4 regions of the Colwellia aquaemaris genome follow, and region 1 is predicted to be linked to each of the others. Evidence: predicted binding sites of a transcription regulator. Region 1 holds the regulator's gene; each other region holds the start of a gene.

Region 1 (3,171 bases):
CAACCTAAAAACAAACCTGAATTACCGAAAGAGAAAAAGGAAAAGCAGAACTAAATGTCAAAATCTACATTATCTGCAACGGGTTTAGCGAAATCTTATAAAGGCCGAAAGGTTGTTAAAAACGTTAGTTTAAAAGTATCGGCTGGACAAATTGTCGGCTTACTTGGCCCTAATGGCGCCGGTAAAACAACCTCATTTTATATGATTGTAGGCTTAGTAAACAATGATAGCGGTGCCATCGTATTAAATGACGAAGACTTAACATTACTGCCAATGCATGAACGTGCTCGCAAAGGTATTGGCTACTTACCGCAAGAAGCCTCTATATTTCGAAAATTGTCTGTATATGACAACATCATGGCCATTTTACAAACTCGAAAATCATTATCAGATATCGAGAAAGAAGAAAAGCTTGAGCATTTATTAGAAGAATTTAATATCGGCCATATTAAAGATAATTTAGGAATGAGCTTATCTGGTGGCGAACGTCGCCGAGTTGAAATTGCTCGCGCTCTTGCCGCCGATCCTAAATTTATTTTATTAGATGAGCCATTTGCCGGTGTTGATCCAATTTCAGTAGGTGATATAAAAAAAATTATCCTACACTTAAAAGAACGAGGCATAGGTATTTTGATAACCGACCACAACGTACGAGAGACCTTAGACGTATGTGAACATGCCTATATTGTTAGCCATGGTGAACTAATTGCAGAAGGTGACGCGGATCAAATTCTTGCAAATCAACATGTAAGAGATGTATACCTAGGCGAACAATTCACGCTATAGTTAATAGCAGGCTTTAGCAATAAAATAACAATGTGTTAAATAGTAACAGGGAAAAGAAAACCTAAATGCGTCCTACTCTGCAGCTCCGTATCGGACAACAGTTAACCATGACCCCGCAATTGCAACAAGCAATTAAGTTGTTGCAACTGTCGACTTTAGACTTACAGCAAGAGATTCAGGAAGCGCTTGAAAGTAATCCGCTGCTTGAAATGGATGAAAATCAAGTAAACACTTCAGAAAGCACCCCTGATAATTTAGAAGAGGCCTTTTCAGCCAATGTTGGCGAAGCCTCAGAAGTCACTCTTTCAGATGGTAGCGAAGATTCAGCGCCAACGATTGACGAAATAAGCTCAGCCGAAGGTTTAGCAAAAACAGATATTCCGGAAGAGTTAAATAACGATACCACTTGGGATGACAATTTTAGTGCCGGTGCTAGCAGTGGTGCGGTAGGTCCAGCCTCAGAAGATTATACTTATCAAGGTGAAACTAAAGACTCTATTCAAGACCACTTATTATGGCAAATGGAGCTAAGCCCTTTTACAGAAACAGACCAAGCTATTGCTACAGCCATTATTGAAGCGGTTGACGAAGCCGGCTACTTAACTGTATCTGCAGAAGAAATATTGGAAAGTGTTGGCATAGAAGACGTAGAGCTTGATGAAGTTGAAGTTGTACTTAAACGCATCAACGTATTTGACCCAGTTGGTGTTGCAGCTCGTTCCATCCCCGAATGTTTATTAATACAGTTAAATCAATTTTCCAGCGATACGCCATGGTTAGAAGAGAGCAAGTTAGCTGTTAGTAAATATATCGATTTACTTGGTAACCGCGACTACCGTCAATTAATGCGAAAACTGCGCTTAAAAGAAGACCAATTACGTGAAGTCATTCGCTTAATCCAAACCCTTGACCCTCGCCCAGGTGACAGTGTTATCAAAAGCGAAGAACAATATGTTATTCCTGATGTTTCAGTAGAAAAGAAAAATGGTCGTTGGACGGTCGAATTAAACCCTGACACTGCCCCTAAGCTTTCAGTGAATCAGCAATATGCGGCAATGTCTCGTTCAATGAAATCTTCTACCGACTCACAATTTATTCGCTCAAATTTGCAAGAAGCAAAATGGTTTATTAAGAGCTTAGAAAGCCGAAACGATACCTTGTTAAAAGTATCTAATTGTATTGTGCAACGCCAGCAAGGCTTCTTCGAACACGGGCCAGAGGCAATGCGCCCTATGGTTTTGAATGACATTGCTGAAGCGGTTGATATGCATGAGTCAACAATTTCTCGGGTTACTACGCAAAAGTACATGCATACGCCAAGAGGTATTTTTGAGTTAAAGTATTTCTTCTCTAGTCATGTTAGTACCGAAAATGGCGGTGAATGTTCATCAACAGCTATTCGTGAACTTATTAAAAAGCTCGTTTCTGCAGAAATTCCAGCCAAGCCGCTAAGTGATAGCAAAATGGCTGATATTCTGGCAGAACAAGGTATTAAAGTAGCAAGACGCACTATCGCTAAATATCGCGAATCACTTTCAATACCACCATCGAATCAACGTAAAAGCCTATTGTAGGTTTGGTTTATTTACCCGAAAAAGAGGATTGAAGCATATGCAAATTAATCTTACCGGACACCATGTCGATGTTACCGATTCATTACGTGATTATGTTAATGGAAAATTTGAAAAGCTTGAGCGACATTTTGATCATATAAACAATGTTCATGTAGTTTTAACCGTTGAAAAGCTTAATCAAATTGCTGAATCAACGGTTCACCTAAGTGGCAGTGAAGTACATGCTAAAGCTGAAAATAGCGATATGTATGCTTCTATCGATTCATTAATCGATAAGCTCGACCGCCAAATATTAAAATATAAAGGCAAAATTAGTAAACACTAATATCCCTCTCATTAGGTCTTTGAAGTAATTATGAAGTTGCAAGACATCTTAACTCCGGACTGCACAATATGTGCAGCTCCGGGCTCCAGCAAAAAACGTGTATTAGAATATTTAAGTAGCTTAGCTTCAGAGAAATTACCCAATCACGATACATTTCAGTTATTAGAGAGCTTAATTAAGCGTGAGAAAATGGGCTCTACAGGTATTGGAAATGGTATTGCCATTCCACATGGTCGTTTAGAAAATGCCGAAAAACCAATTGCCGTCGTTATCACCACCGAACAAGCCATTAATTTTGATTCTATTGATCATCGCCCTGTAGATATTTTTATCGCCTTATTTGTTGCTGAAGAAGAATGCCAAAATCACCTATGTACACTACAAAGCATTGCCCAAACATTTCGTGATAAACAATTTTGTAAACAAGTCCGCAAGTGTGACAATAGCCAAGCACTATTCGACTTAATCCAACAAGCGAGTTAAATT
Region 2 (3,171 bases), on a different contig from region 1:
CGTCATAATTACCATACTGAAAGTTAGTTAGTCCGGCCAGGTAATAATAATCTGGTGTGTTTTTCATTATTTCATCTGGTACCGCTGCCAAAGTTGCTATAACTTCTGTGAGCTTCTTAGTGCCATCACTATTTTGCTCAGTATTTAGATGAGTGGTAATAATTGCTTTTAAATATCCTGCTCGTGGTTCGTTTGGTATTTTACTGAGAATGAAATCAATATGAGGCTCTGCCAAAGCATAATCGTTAGTGTCGATGTAAAGCATAGCTTTAGTTAACCTTGCAGACATTTGCTGGTTATCTATTGCCAATGCTTTATTTATGGCCTCTAACGCGGCAGAAGTATCTCCCATATGAGAGAGTAAATTAGCTTTGAATATCCAGCCGTTAATAAAAGGACGGGTATTTGCTAATGCTTGCTCAATAAACTTCATTGCTTGCTCAGGCTTATTAGCTCTTAGTGAAATTTGTGCTCTACCTAATAAGGCAAGTTGATTTTTTGGAGATATAAGCAATGCTTCTTCGAATGTCGCGTCTGCTGAGCTATAGAGTTTCTGGCCTATCTGTGCTTGCCCTTTATAAACAAGCAAATCAGTTTCTATTTTATTTCCACGATTTCCTGCTTTGGTTACTTTCAACACGTCTTCATATTTATTTTGTAAAATATAAGCATGAGCAAATAAGGTGACTAAGCGGTTTTTATCGGCATTATCGTTTTGAGCCTTATTTAATTCAACTTCTGCTAAAGCACCTTGACCTTGTGCTAAAAGTGCTTGTGCTAATAAAATTCGTGAAGGTAAATGATTTTCTTGCCCTTGCAAGACGTTTTTGAGGTGAATGATAGATGTTTCAATTTGATTGTTCTGATACGCGATAAGTGCTTTTTCATATTGCTCATTTATCGTGTTATTTGCATAGCACTCAAGCGATATTGCACTCATTAAAGTAATTGCAATAGATGCCTTTCTTAATTTACTTATTGATTGATATGGCTTGATCAAATTTGGAAATAGTGAGTCGTTCATAACAGAGCCTTGGGAAAATATGAAAATAACATACAGCGATAATGTTATTGGTTGCAATTATGTTAATTTTTTTTTTCTTTATACGCTAGCAATTTAATGATGTTATTTAATTAAGCTAGAGTTAAACCGTTATGATATAAAATATTTCCTTTATTTTAAGCAGAATAATTAACATCAATATGCTAGATTTAATTACTGGTTATTTTTTAACTGTCGAGCTATTTTACAACGTACTAAGTAAAAATACTTAAAACAAATCCTTACGAAGGTATACCCTTGTAATTAAAGGGTAAATTATATTTGGCTTGTTTCTTGCTTTGTTTCTGGTGTAAAATAAAGTTTATTACAGTTGAAGTTGTAACAACATATAATTGGAATATTATGATGTCGATGATTAAGAAAAGTTTAAAAACATTAGGGTTAGCAGCATTACTTGTTAGTGCCAATGTTTACGCTACGGATATTACTATTGGTGGATCACAAGTCTCTATTGATGATAGAGAGTCAGCTGGTGATAGAGATGCTAATGGTAGAGATAGCACATATAATATTGATCAAATGGATGTCTCTTGGTCATCCGAGCACACAATTACCGTTGATATTTTTACTAACTTCGCAAACTTTACTCATAATAGTGGTACCGAAACACATAACAACGAGCATGGTTATTATGGACAAAGAATTGTTTATGGTGACTTACTAATTGGAGTTGATAGTGGCTCTGATTTTAATTATGCCTTTTCGTTGAAAAATGGTCGATGGGGCAATGGTCAGGTAAATAACTCTTCAACGGGCGGTTTATATGCTATAGATGGTACATGGACATCTCGTGACCGCCATAATAATAGCCGCGGTAGCGCAAGATATGATGGTGATGTTTTTGGTCGTACAGTTGGGTCTGAGCTAGGGAGTAATAACTCTTGGAGCGTAACGCCAGGTAAAATTAGTTTTAGCTTTAATGTTGCCGGTTTAGACATGTTTAAAAATGCTAAAACTCTTGCGTTAAGTTGGGCTGAATCATGTTTTAATGATGATGTACATGGTGAGTTTGACATCACTCGTCGAAACAGACCAGCAGAAGTTCCTGAGCCTTCTACGTTAATATTGATGCTACTTGCTTTAGGCGCTGTTGCCTATCGTCAAAAGAATAAGCGCAATTCATTTTCTGCGTAATGTCTGCTGGCTAGCAAAGGTTAGCTAAACAAACAGTTTAATAAAAACCAGATACAGAAGTATCTGGTTTTTTTTGTTTAATCGTTTGCTGCGTTCTTTAGTAAGGCGTTGACATAATGTATAAATTGTTCGTTATCGTTAATGACCTAGTGATTTTCTTGTTAGTGAATTAAAGCTGTTTAACTAAACTGTAGCTTAAAGTAAATTTTTACAAAAATTATCTTTTTATTAATAATAGGCGCAGTAAATCTAATAAAGGTAATGTTATACTATTGACAATAAAACGATATTTTAATAACAAAAATTTAACGTTCGGAGGTTTTTATATGGCGCAACAAGGATCTGGTGGCAATGTATTAGCGGCACTATGTAGTATTTTTATTCCTGGTTTAGGGCAATTAGTACAAGGGCGTATTATGCCGGCTATTTTATTTTTTATATTTTGGACAATCGCTGGGGCATTAATGTGGGTTGGTATAGGCTGGATTCTTTTACCAATTGTGTACCTTTGGTGCATAATCGACGCCGCTCGCTACACTAGTGGAGGTAGTTCATGACACTTTTTCGAAATTATTACGCTAATAAATTTCAAAAAATTGCACTAATTGCTCTGACGACTGTTGCCATGCTGGGCTGTCAGTCTGCGTATTATTCAGCAATGGAAAAAGTTGGCGTTCATAAACGCGACATCATGCTAGATCGGGTTGAAAACGCTCAAACGGCACAACAAGATGCACAGCAGCAGTTTAAGTCAGCGTTAGATCAGTTATCTCAGTTGATTAATTATGACGGTGGTGACTTAGCTGCTCAGTACGAATTGGTTAATGATCAATATGAAGCGAGCAAATCATCTGCTGAAGAAGTATCAGACCGTATAAGTGCCATTGAGAATGTTGCTGAGGCATTATTTGATGAATGGAATGATGAAATTCAACAATATGCAAGTGCTAGTTTGAAGCAGCAAAGCCAGCAAA
Region 3 (3,171 bases), on a different contig from region 1:
AATGCAGATAGGCAGACTATTTTAGATTTGGTTTTAAAAAGTAGTTTTACTCCTAAAATTTGGCAGGCGAGCTTGGCGGCTAACTCTTTCAACTTAGAGTTCACACAATTAAGTTAGCTAGGTTTAACTTGCTGTAATAGAATGGAAAACCAGTTACGTAAATTATCGAGAAATTAAACAAACCTCGCTTTAAAGGCACTTGGGCTAAGGCCAATTACTTTAATAAACACTTTACGGAAACTGTTGACGTCGTCGTAACCGACGTTGGCAGATATTTGTTCAAAACTTTGTTTGCTGGTTTCTAATAATTCACAGGCTTTTTGTACGCGCAGGCGTTGAATGTATTGCATCGGCTTAAGTGAAGTTGCGCTAGTAAAGTGTCGTAAAAAAGTGCGTTCACTTAATATGGCAATTTCTGCTAATTTTTTAATGGTGATTGGCTGTGAAAAGTTGGCTTGTAGATAATGTTGCACGTTAAGTATCGCTTGGTTGCCATGACTAAATGACGGCGTAAAACTGCCATAGTAACGTTGTTCTCGCTTACCAGTATCAACAATCAGTAGCTTACCTAGTTTGCGCATAATATGCGGCTTCATAAATTGTGCAACTAGCTCTAGCCCTAAGTCTAGCCACGACATTAGCCCACCAGCACAAATAATATCGCCGTCGTTTATCAGTAAACTTTCTATGTTTAATTTTACTTTTGGAAAGGTTTCAGCAAACTGTTCCGCTAACTGCCAATGAGTTGTTGCCGTACGGTTATCAAGTAAACCCGTATGCGCCAAGGTAAAAGCGCTGGCGCATGCCGAGCACAAAATTGCCCCTGAATGATGGCTGGTTTTTAACAGTGACAGCAGTTCTTCAGGTGGTTGTTGAAAATACTCTTCATTTGAATTTGGCGGCAAAATAACTAGGTCAAAATGTTGGCTGGCGATAGCATCAAACTGGCTATTAAGTTTCTCAGGCTGAATAAGGTGAATGACAAAAGTGCTATTTAACTGCTGCTGATTGGCAATTTTGTTCGCCATGGTAAATAGTTCAGTTAAACCATGCACGGCACTTTGCAGTGCTTGCGGGTAATCGATTAGCGCAATATGGATTTGTTTTGTCATAATTAAACCGTTTTATGTCAGTTACGCCATAGGTATGAGTTGTGCAAGTTTTGCATAATATCACCCACTAACCAAGTATTAAGCTAATCGAAAAAGCTAGGAGCTAAACATGACAGAGCAAAAAATAGGGCAAAAACAAGTTTCACAACCAGCACAAGCACGCGTATTACAAGCGGTTAACGAGGCAAGTGCTAGATGGAAAGCGGCCTTTAACCGTGGTGACTATGTAGGTTGTGCGGCGCAATACGAAGTTGATGCGGTAATGAATGCCATGCCATTTGGCCAATTTGTTGGTCGAGAAGCTATTCAAGGTTTTTGGCAGCAACTTATTGCTGATGGTTTTTCAGGTGTTGACTATGTTGAGCCAAGCATTGAAGTACTTGATGAAAACAGCGCGGTATTAAAGTCAGACTGGAAAATGAATAAAGCCGCAGGCGTTATCACCAATGAGCTATGGGTTCTACAAAATGATGGCACAGCGAAGTTGCGCGAAGATGATTTTGAAGCGCAATAAGGCAAGTACCAAACAGTAACGGTATAAATGATTTACTTATTTTTGCTTATTTATTGATAGTTAATAAAATGGTCGTTATTTGCACAAGTTATATTGTAATGCGAGTTTTAGGTTGTCAGATAAATTTACAATGTATTATTTAATGTTGATTGTGTTTGTATTAAATATATAAATATCAATGTGTTGACGGGTTGGTCTGACCTTTGCTTTGTCGCCAGCATTAAATAATTTTGTTTGAGTAGTATTTATATGAATTTCAATCGCTTATTTGTTGTTAGTTGTGGTTTATTATTGTCTAGCGTAACTTGTTCAGTAAATGCCAGCTTTATTGATCTTGGAGCGGCAAAAAACTATAACGCTTTTATTCATAAAGACTTCTCGGCAACTAGTAGCGACGTTGAAGGACGTATGGCCGCGGGCGGCGATGTTTCCATTAGCAATTACAGTGTCAACATTAAACATGGTAGCCAATTATATGCCGATACGAGTAGTTCGCCGGCGTTAGTGGTTGGTGGTGATCTAAATTTCACTAGTGGCCAAGTGGCGGGCGATGTATTTGTAGGCGGTAATTACACACCCACTGCAAGTGGTACAGTTACCAACGGTACTGTTCAGTCAGGTGGTATTGCGCCGATTAATTTTGATGACGAATTTGATGCATTAATTGATTTAGCTGTTGAATTGGCATTATTGCCGGAAAACAGCACCGCGACTGATTTATGGTCAACCCAACATTTAGTTGGTGCTGGCAGCAATGGTGTAGCGAACGACTTGCATGTGTTTAATTTAGACGCTTCAGATATGCTATTTAGTGACTATTTATTATCAGAAGTGGATAAAGGCGATACCGTATTATTTAATGTTGCGGGGACTGATATTGCAACCAGCTGGGGAAATTTTGCTGGTTCTGACAATTCATTATTCGATTTTTCTGAAAATATACTATTTAATTTTTTCGAAGCGGAAACATTAACGATAAATGCCGCAATGTACGGTTCTATTTTAGCACCTAAAGCGAGTATTGAAGCGCCTCATGGTGTGATTTGGGGGCAGGTAATTGCTGAATCATGGCATGGCAATACGCAAATAAACGATAACCTTTTTGTTAGTAAAAAGCCGAATGTAGGAGTTACCGTACCTGAGCCAGCTACGTTAGCTATATTTGCATTAGGAATTATGGGGCTTTTGGTTCGTAAATCTAAAAAATAAGCATCATTCTTCTTAAAAAAGGCATCATAATTATGGTGCCTTTTTTTGTGGTCATTTCATCTACTTTATTAGGCCGCTTTTACAAAATAAATAGCTGTTATGGCTGTAAGTTGTATTTTATTTGTTTCAATTATTATGCAGCATTTATTTAATTCTCATATTAAAGCGTAAAGCCTCAATTTGAACTTGTTAGTTAATGATATGTATTTATTACTCTTTGGCTCGTGCAGCGTTTTACGGGGCTACATTTCTGCGAACTGTTTATTTGCTTTACAGTTCTTAATTGTAAATTTCTTTTCTTTTCTTAACTTGTTGTAAATAAAAGGAAATAAAAAT
Region 4 (3,171 bases), on a different contig from region 1:
TATCGCTTGTAATTGGCATATTTCTATTCCTATTTTAAGTCATCTATCTATAGACTATATTGCCGAGTTATTTTATTACTCAAAAAGCTGAATAAAAAAATCCGGCTTAAAAGCCGGATTTTAGTGGGATATACTTATGGTTTATACGTTGCGCTTTTTGCGACCTGCAAAACCTGTAGCAAGTAAGCCTAGACCAAATAATGCAATAGTTGTAGGTTCTGGAACAGTACTAACTCTAAATTGTGCGTCAAGTACGTTGGTTCTCTCTTCAACGGTTACAAAACCAAAACATGCAGGTTGACCATTTGAACATTCATAGTCAGCAGGCAATGTAGTTAAACCAGATAAACGAGTAGTTACGAAGTACTCAACATCGTTCCAACCAGGAATTGGACCATTAATATCTTGTAATACAAATGGAACTGTGAATTGAATGAAATCAGGACCAACTACAGGGACTAAAGGTAAATTCTCTAAACCAGTAATTTCAAAGATATCACCACAACCATTCGCATTATCACCTTGGAAATTAGCTTCACCATTTGGACAGCTTACGCCGCCATTAGGAGTTTCGAAAAAGTTAATACCAAATTCTAGTTGTGGTGCGAAGTATGGTTGACTGTTAGTTAATAATGCATCATATGCAGCGTCATCGCCTTTACCTTCCCAATCAGTAGGAATTAGTGCTAAGCCATCTAATACTGATGCACTCGTAAGAGAGTCACCTACAATTACCCAGTTTTCATGTGTAATTGCCGTACCTTGTGCCCATGCACCATCTGTAACCATAGTATCGTTAATTGGACTATCAATGCTTAGAGAGCTTTGTGGGTTGCCAGCACCCGCGGCTGGAGTACCCCATGTTAATGCAGTAGATAAAGCGTCATCGCCTGCTACGCCATTTGCCCAGTTACCATCAGTATTTAAAATATTACCTGCATTATCAGAAAGATCATTAACATCCCCCCCAGCTGAGTTACCAGTTGCAACAACATTGTCGCTAGTGATTGCTGTGTTTGACGTATCAGTATAACCAGCTTCAAAACCAGCTTGGTTAGTGTAAGCCCAGTTTGTAATAAGGTTGGCATTCGCTGTATTTGCTAGACCAGCGATAAGCAAACCTGATAGTAATTTCAATTTAGTGTTCATGCTTCATCTTCCTTAGAAATAATACAGATTTAATTCATAATTTCCTTAGTTAATGCAGAAGGTGTGCCATGTATTAAAAATCGTTTTGTTTCAATGCTTTAATGTTTCGTTGCTGGCAAGTGTGTAACAGTCTGTAAAATTAATTGACAATATTTTTTTGCAAATTGCAGCAATGTTTAAAGTTGTCGACATTTATTTTCACAACGAGTTGCTTGCCACTTCAATTTGGTAACACTTGGTTTTGTTAATGCTTGTAACAACTTCAATTTTTTTAACGTTTTTAGGCTACTCGTAGCAATACCATGGCTTTCAAATAGATAGGAGATTTGATAATACTGCCCATTTTTCGATACGACTAAATTATTACTTTCATCAGTTTGCAACATACTCTCTATAAGCCAATGTTGAGGAGTAAACTCATTAAGATAATAATCAACAGCACCTTCAAGCTTTGCATCGTTGTAGATATAGGTAATAGTGAACTTATCTTGGGTATTGGCTGTTATATTGCATTGAGCTGCAGGTAAAAATAGGTCTGGGGTGGGGTGAATTGAGTTAATTTCTAGGCATTGATTACCTTCGCTACTTGATGTTAGAAGCAAATTTCTTAAAGGGTTAGATATAAGAATTATAGCAGTTAGGCAAAGCATCACATTTTTATACTCAATAGTTGTTTGAGAAATTTCAGTTACTTTTTTATCCTCCGCAATTACATAGCGTTGTCCAAAATAAAAAAGCCAAGCCATAAAAGGCATATATATATACCAGCCAAAACTATTGTGATCTTGCATTAAATCACTTTGCATTTCTGTGACGTGTCCAATTACTATGAGTGCAGTTATTCTGATCCAGTTGGTGATCAATGCTCCAATAATAGCTATAGATATAAATAGAACGGCGTGACTATATTTTCGAATGTTTAAGAAGATAAATAAGCTTGAAATTGCCAATGAAACAATTAAATAGCGTAAACCACTGCACCCTCCAGCAATTTCAAATACGCCAGATGGTATTGCAATGGTATTGCCTTCAACAAAAATTGGAATTCCGGAGAGGTTCATTAAGTATGTTACAGCGTAGGTCGATATATTTTGTAATATTACCGTTGCCGCGCCCCAAATAGGGGTGAGAAAAATTAAAAATAGCGCTGGAAATAGCACTTTTATCGATGGTTTAAATATTAGTGTGGTAATCGCGGCTATAAATAATATAAAGCTAATACGATAGCCTGTAGGGAATTGTGCATTTATAGAAACCCACAATATATAGCTTGTCAAAATAACTGAAATTAAGGCGCCAAGATGAATTTTTTTATTAAAAATGAGTTCGCCCGACTGGAATAGTAACCAATATAGGTAGATGCAAATAAATGGAATTAAAAAAGCGTGCGAATAGGTACCATCATCAAAACTATAACGCCAAAAATTCTCAATAATAGGTAGCTGAGTTAACGCAATAGCTATATAAACTACTGCTAAGAGAAGTAATGAATTGTAGCGCTTTAAAAAATTCAAGTGTCACCATTTTATACGTGGCAGGCAAATAAAATAAGCGCATACCACGGCATATTTAACTATTATTTTGTTTCGTTAGTTTGCATTGCTAACCTTGCTTGTGCGAGGTGCTCTTTGATAGAGCTATCATTTTTGTCAATAGACTGAGCTAATTCCAATATACTTATAGCTTGCTGTATTTTATTTTTTTTAATTAAAATGATACCTAAAGTGTCAAGTACTTGAGGGTGCTTTGGTGCAAGCGATTTCGCTTTCTCAGCGTAAACTAAGGCATTATCGTATTGTTTTTGCTCGTAATATGTCCAAGCCAAATTGTTTAACGTTACTACGTCATTAGGGGACTGCTCTAATATAGATAAGTAGTTAGCAATTGCTTTTTGGGGTTTATCCTTAATATACAACTCAGCTAGTATTTTTTTGTAGGCGTTACTATTAGTGAATGTTGCTTGTTCCGTATCTAAAAATTTAATTGCATCCGTAGCTCTGTTAGCGGCTTTATATGCAGCTA

Evidence for each region. The regulator sigma-54, encoded in region 1, starts transcription at its own class of promoters, with help from an activator protein. The targets are predictions, from matches to a motif close to GTTGGCACGNNNNTNGNNT.
Region 2: a site for sigma-54 is predicted at 1,324-1,342, ahead of AC27HL_RS14460 (PEP-CTERM sorting domain-containing protein). Genes of this name have one in related genera too.
Region 3: a site for sigma-54 is predicted at 1,817-1,835, ahead of AC27HL_RS17250 (choice-of-anchor A family protein). Genes of this name have one in related genera too.
Region 4: a site for sigma-54 is predicted at 1,202-1,220, ahead of AC27HL_RS16590 (THxN family PEP-CTERM protein). Genes of this name have one in related genera too.

What each region holds. Positions count from the first base shown of each region.
Region 1 covers NZ_BAAJLV010000001.1:434,281-437,451, reverse strand. The annotation lists gene lptA (lipopolysaccharide transport periplasmic protein LptA) at 1-54, shown strand, start outside; gene lptB (LPS export ABC transporter ATP-binding protein) at 55-786, shown strand; gene AC27HL_RS01975 (RNA polymerase factor sigma-54) at 852-2,360, shown strand; gene hpf (ribosome hibernation promoting factor) at 2,398-2,685, shown strand; gene ptsN (PTS IIA-like nitrogen regulatory protein PtsN) at 2,716-3,168, shown strand.
Region 2 covers NZ_BAAJLV010000005.1:40,457-43,627, forward strand. The annotation lists gene prsT (XrtA/PEP-CTERM system TPR-repeat protein PrsT) at 1-1,024, opposite strand, end outside; gene AC27HL_RS14460 (PEP-CTERM sorting domain-containing protein) at 1,406-2,197, shown strand; gene AC27HL_RS14465 (hypothetical protein) at 2,524-2,754, shown strand; gene AC27HL_RS14470 (DUF2959 domain-containing protein) at 2,751-3,171, shown strand, end outside.
Region 3 covers NZ_BAAJLV010000008.1:53,376-56,546, forward strand. The annotation lists gene AC27HL_RS17235 (DUF2971 domain-containing protein) at 1-117, shown strand, start outside; gene AC27HL_RS17240 (GlxA family transcriptional regulator) at 174-1,112, opposite strand; gene AC27HL_RS17245 (YybH family protein) at 1,222-1,626, shown strand; gene AC27HL_RS17250 (choice-of-anchor A family protein) at 1,876-2,835, shown strand.
Region 4 covers NZ_BAAJLV010000007.1:55,352-58,522, forward strand. The annotation lists gene AC27HL_RS16590 (THxN family PEP-CTERM protein) at 142-1,149, opposite strand; gene xrt (exosortase) at 1,326-2,663, opposite strand; gene prsT (XrtA/PEP-CTERM system TPR-repeat protein PrsT) at 2,726-3,171, opposite strand, start outside.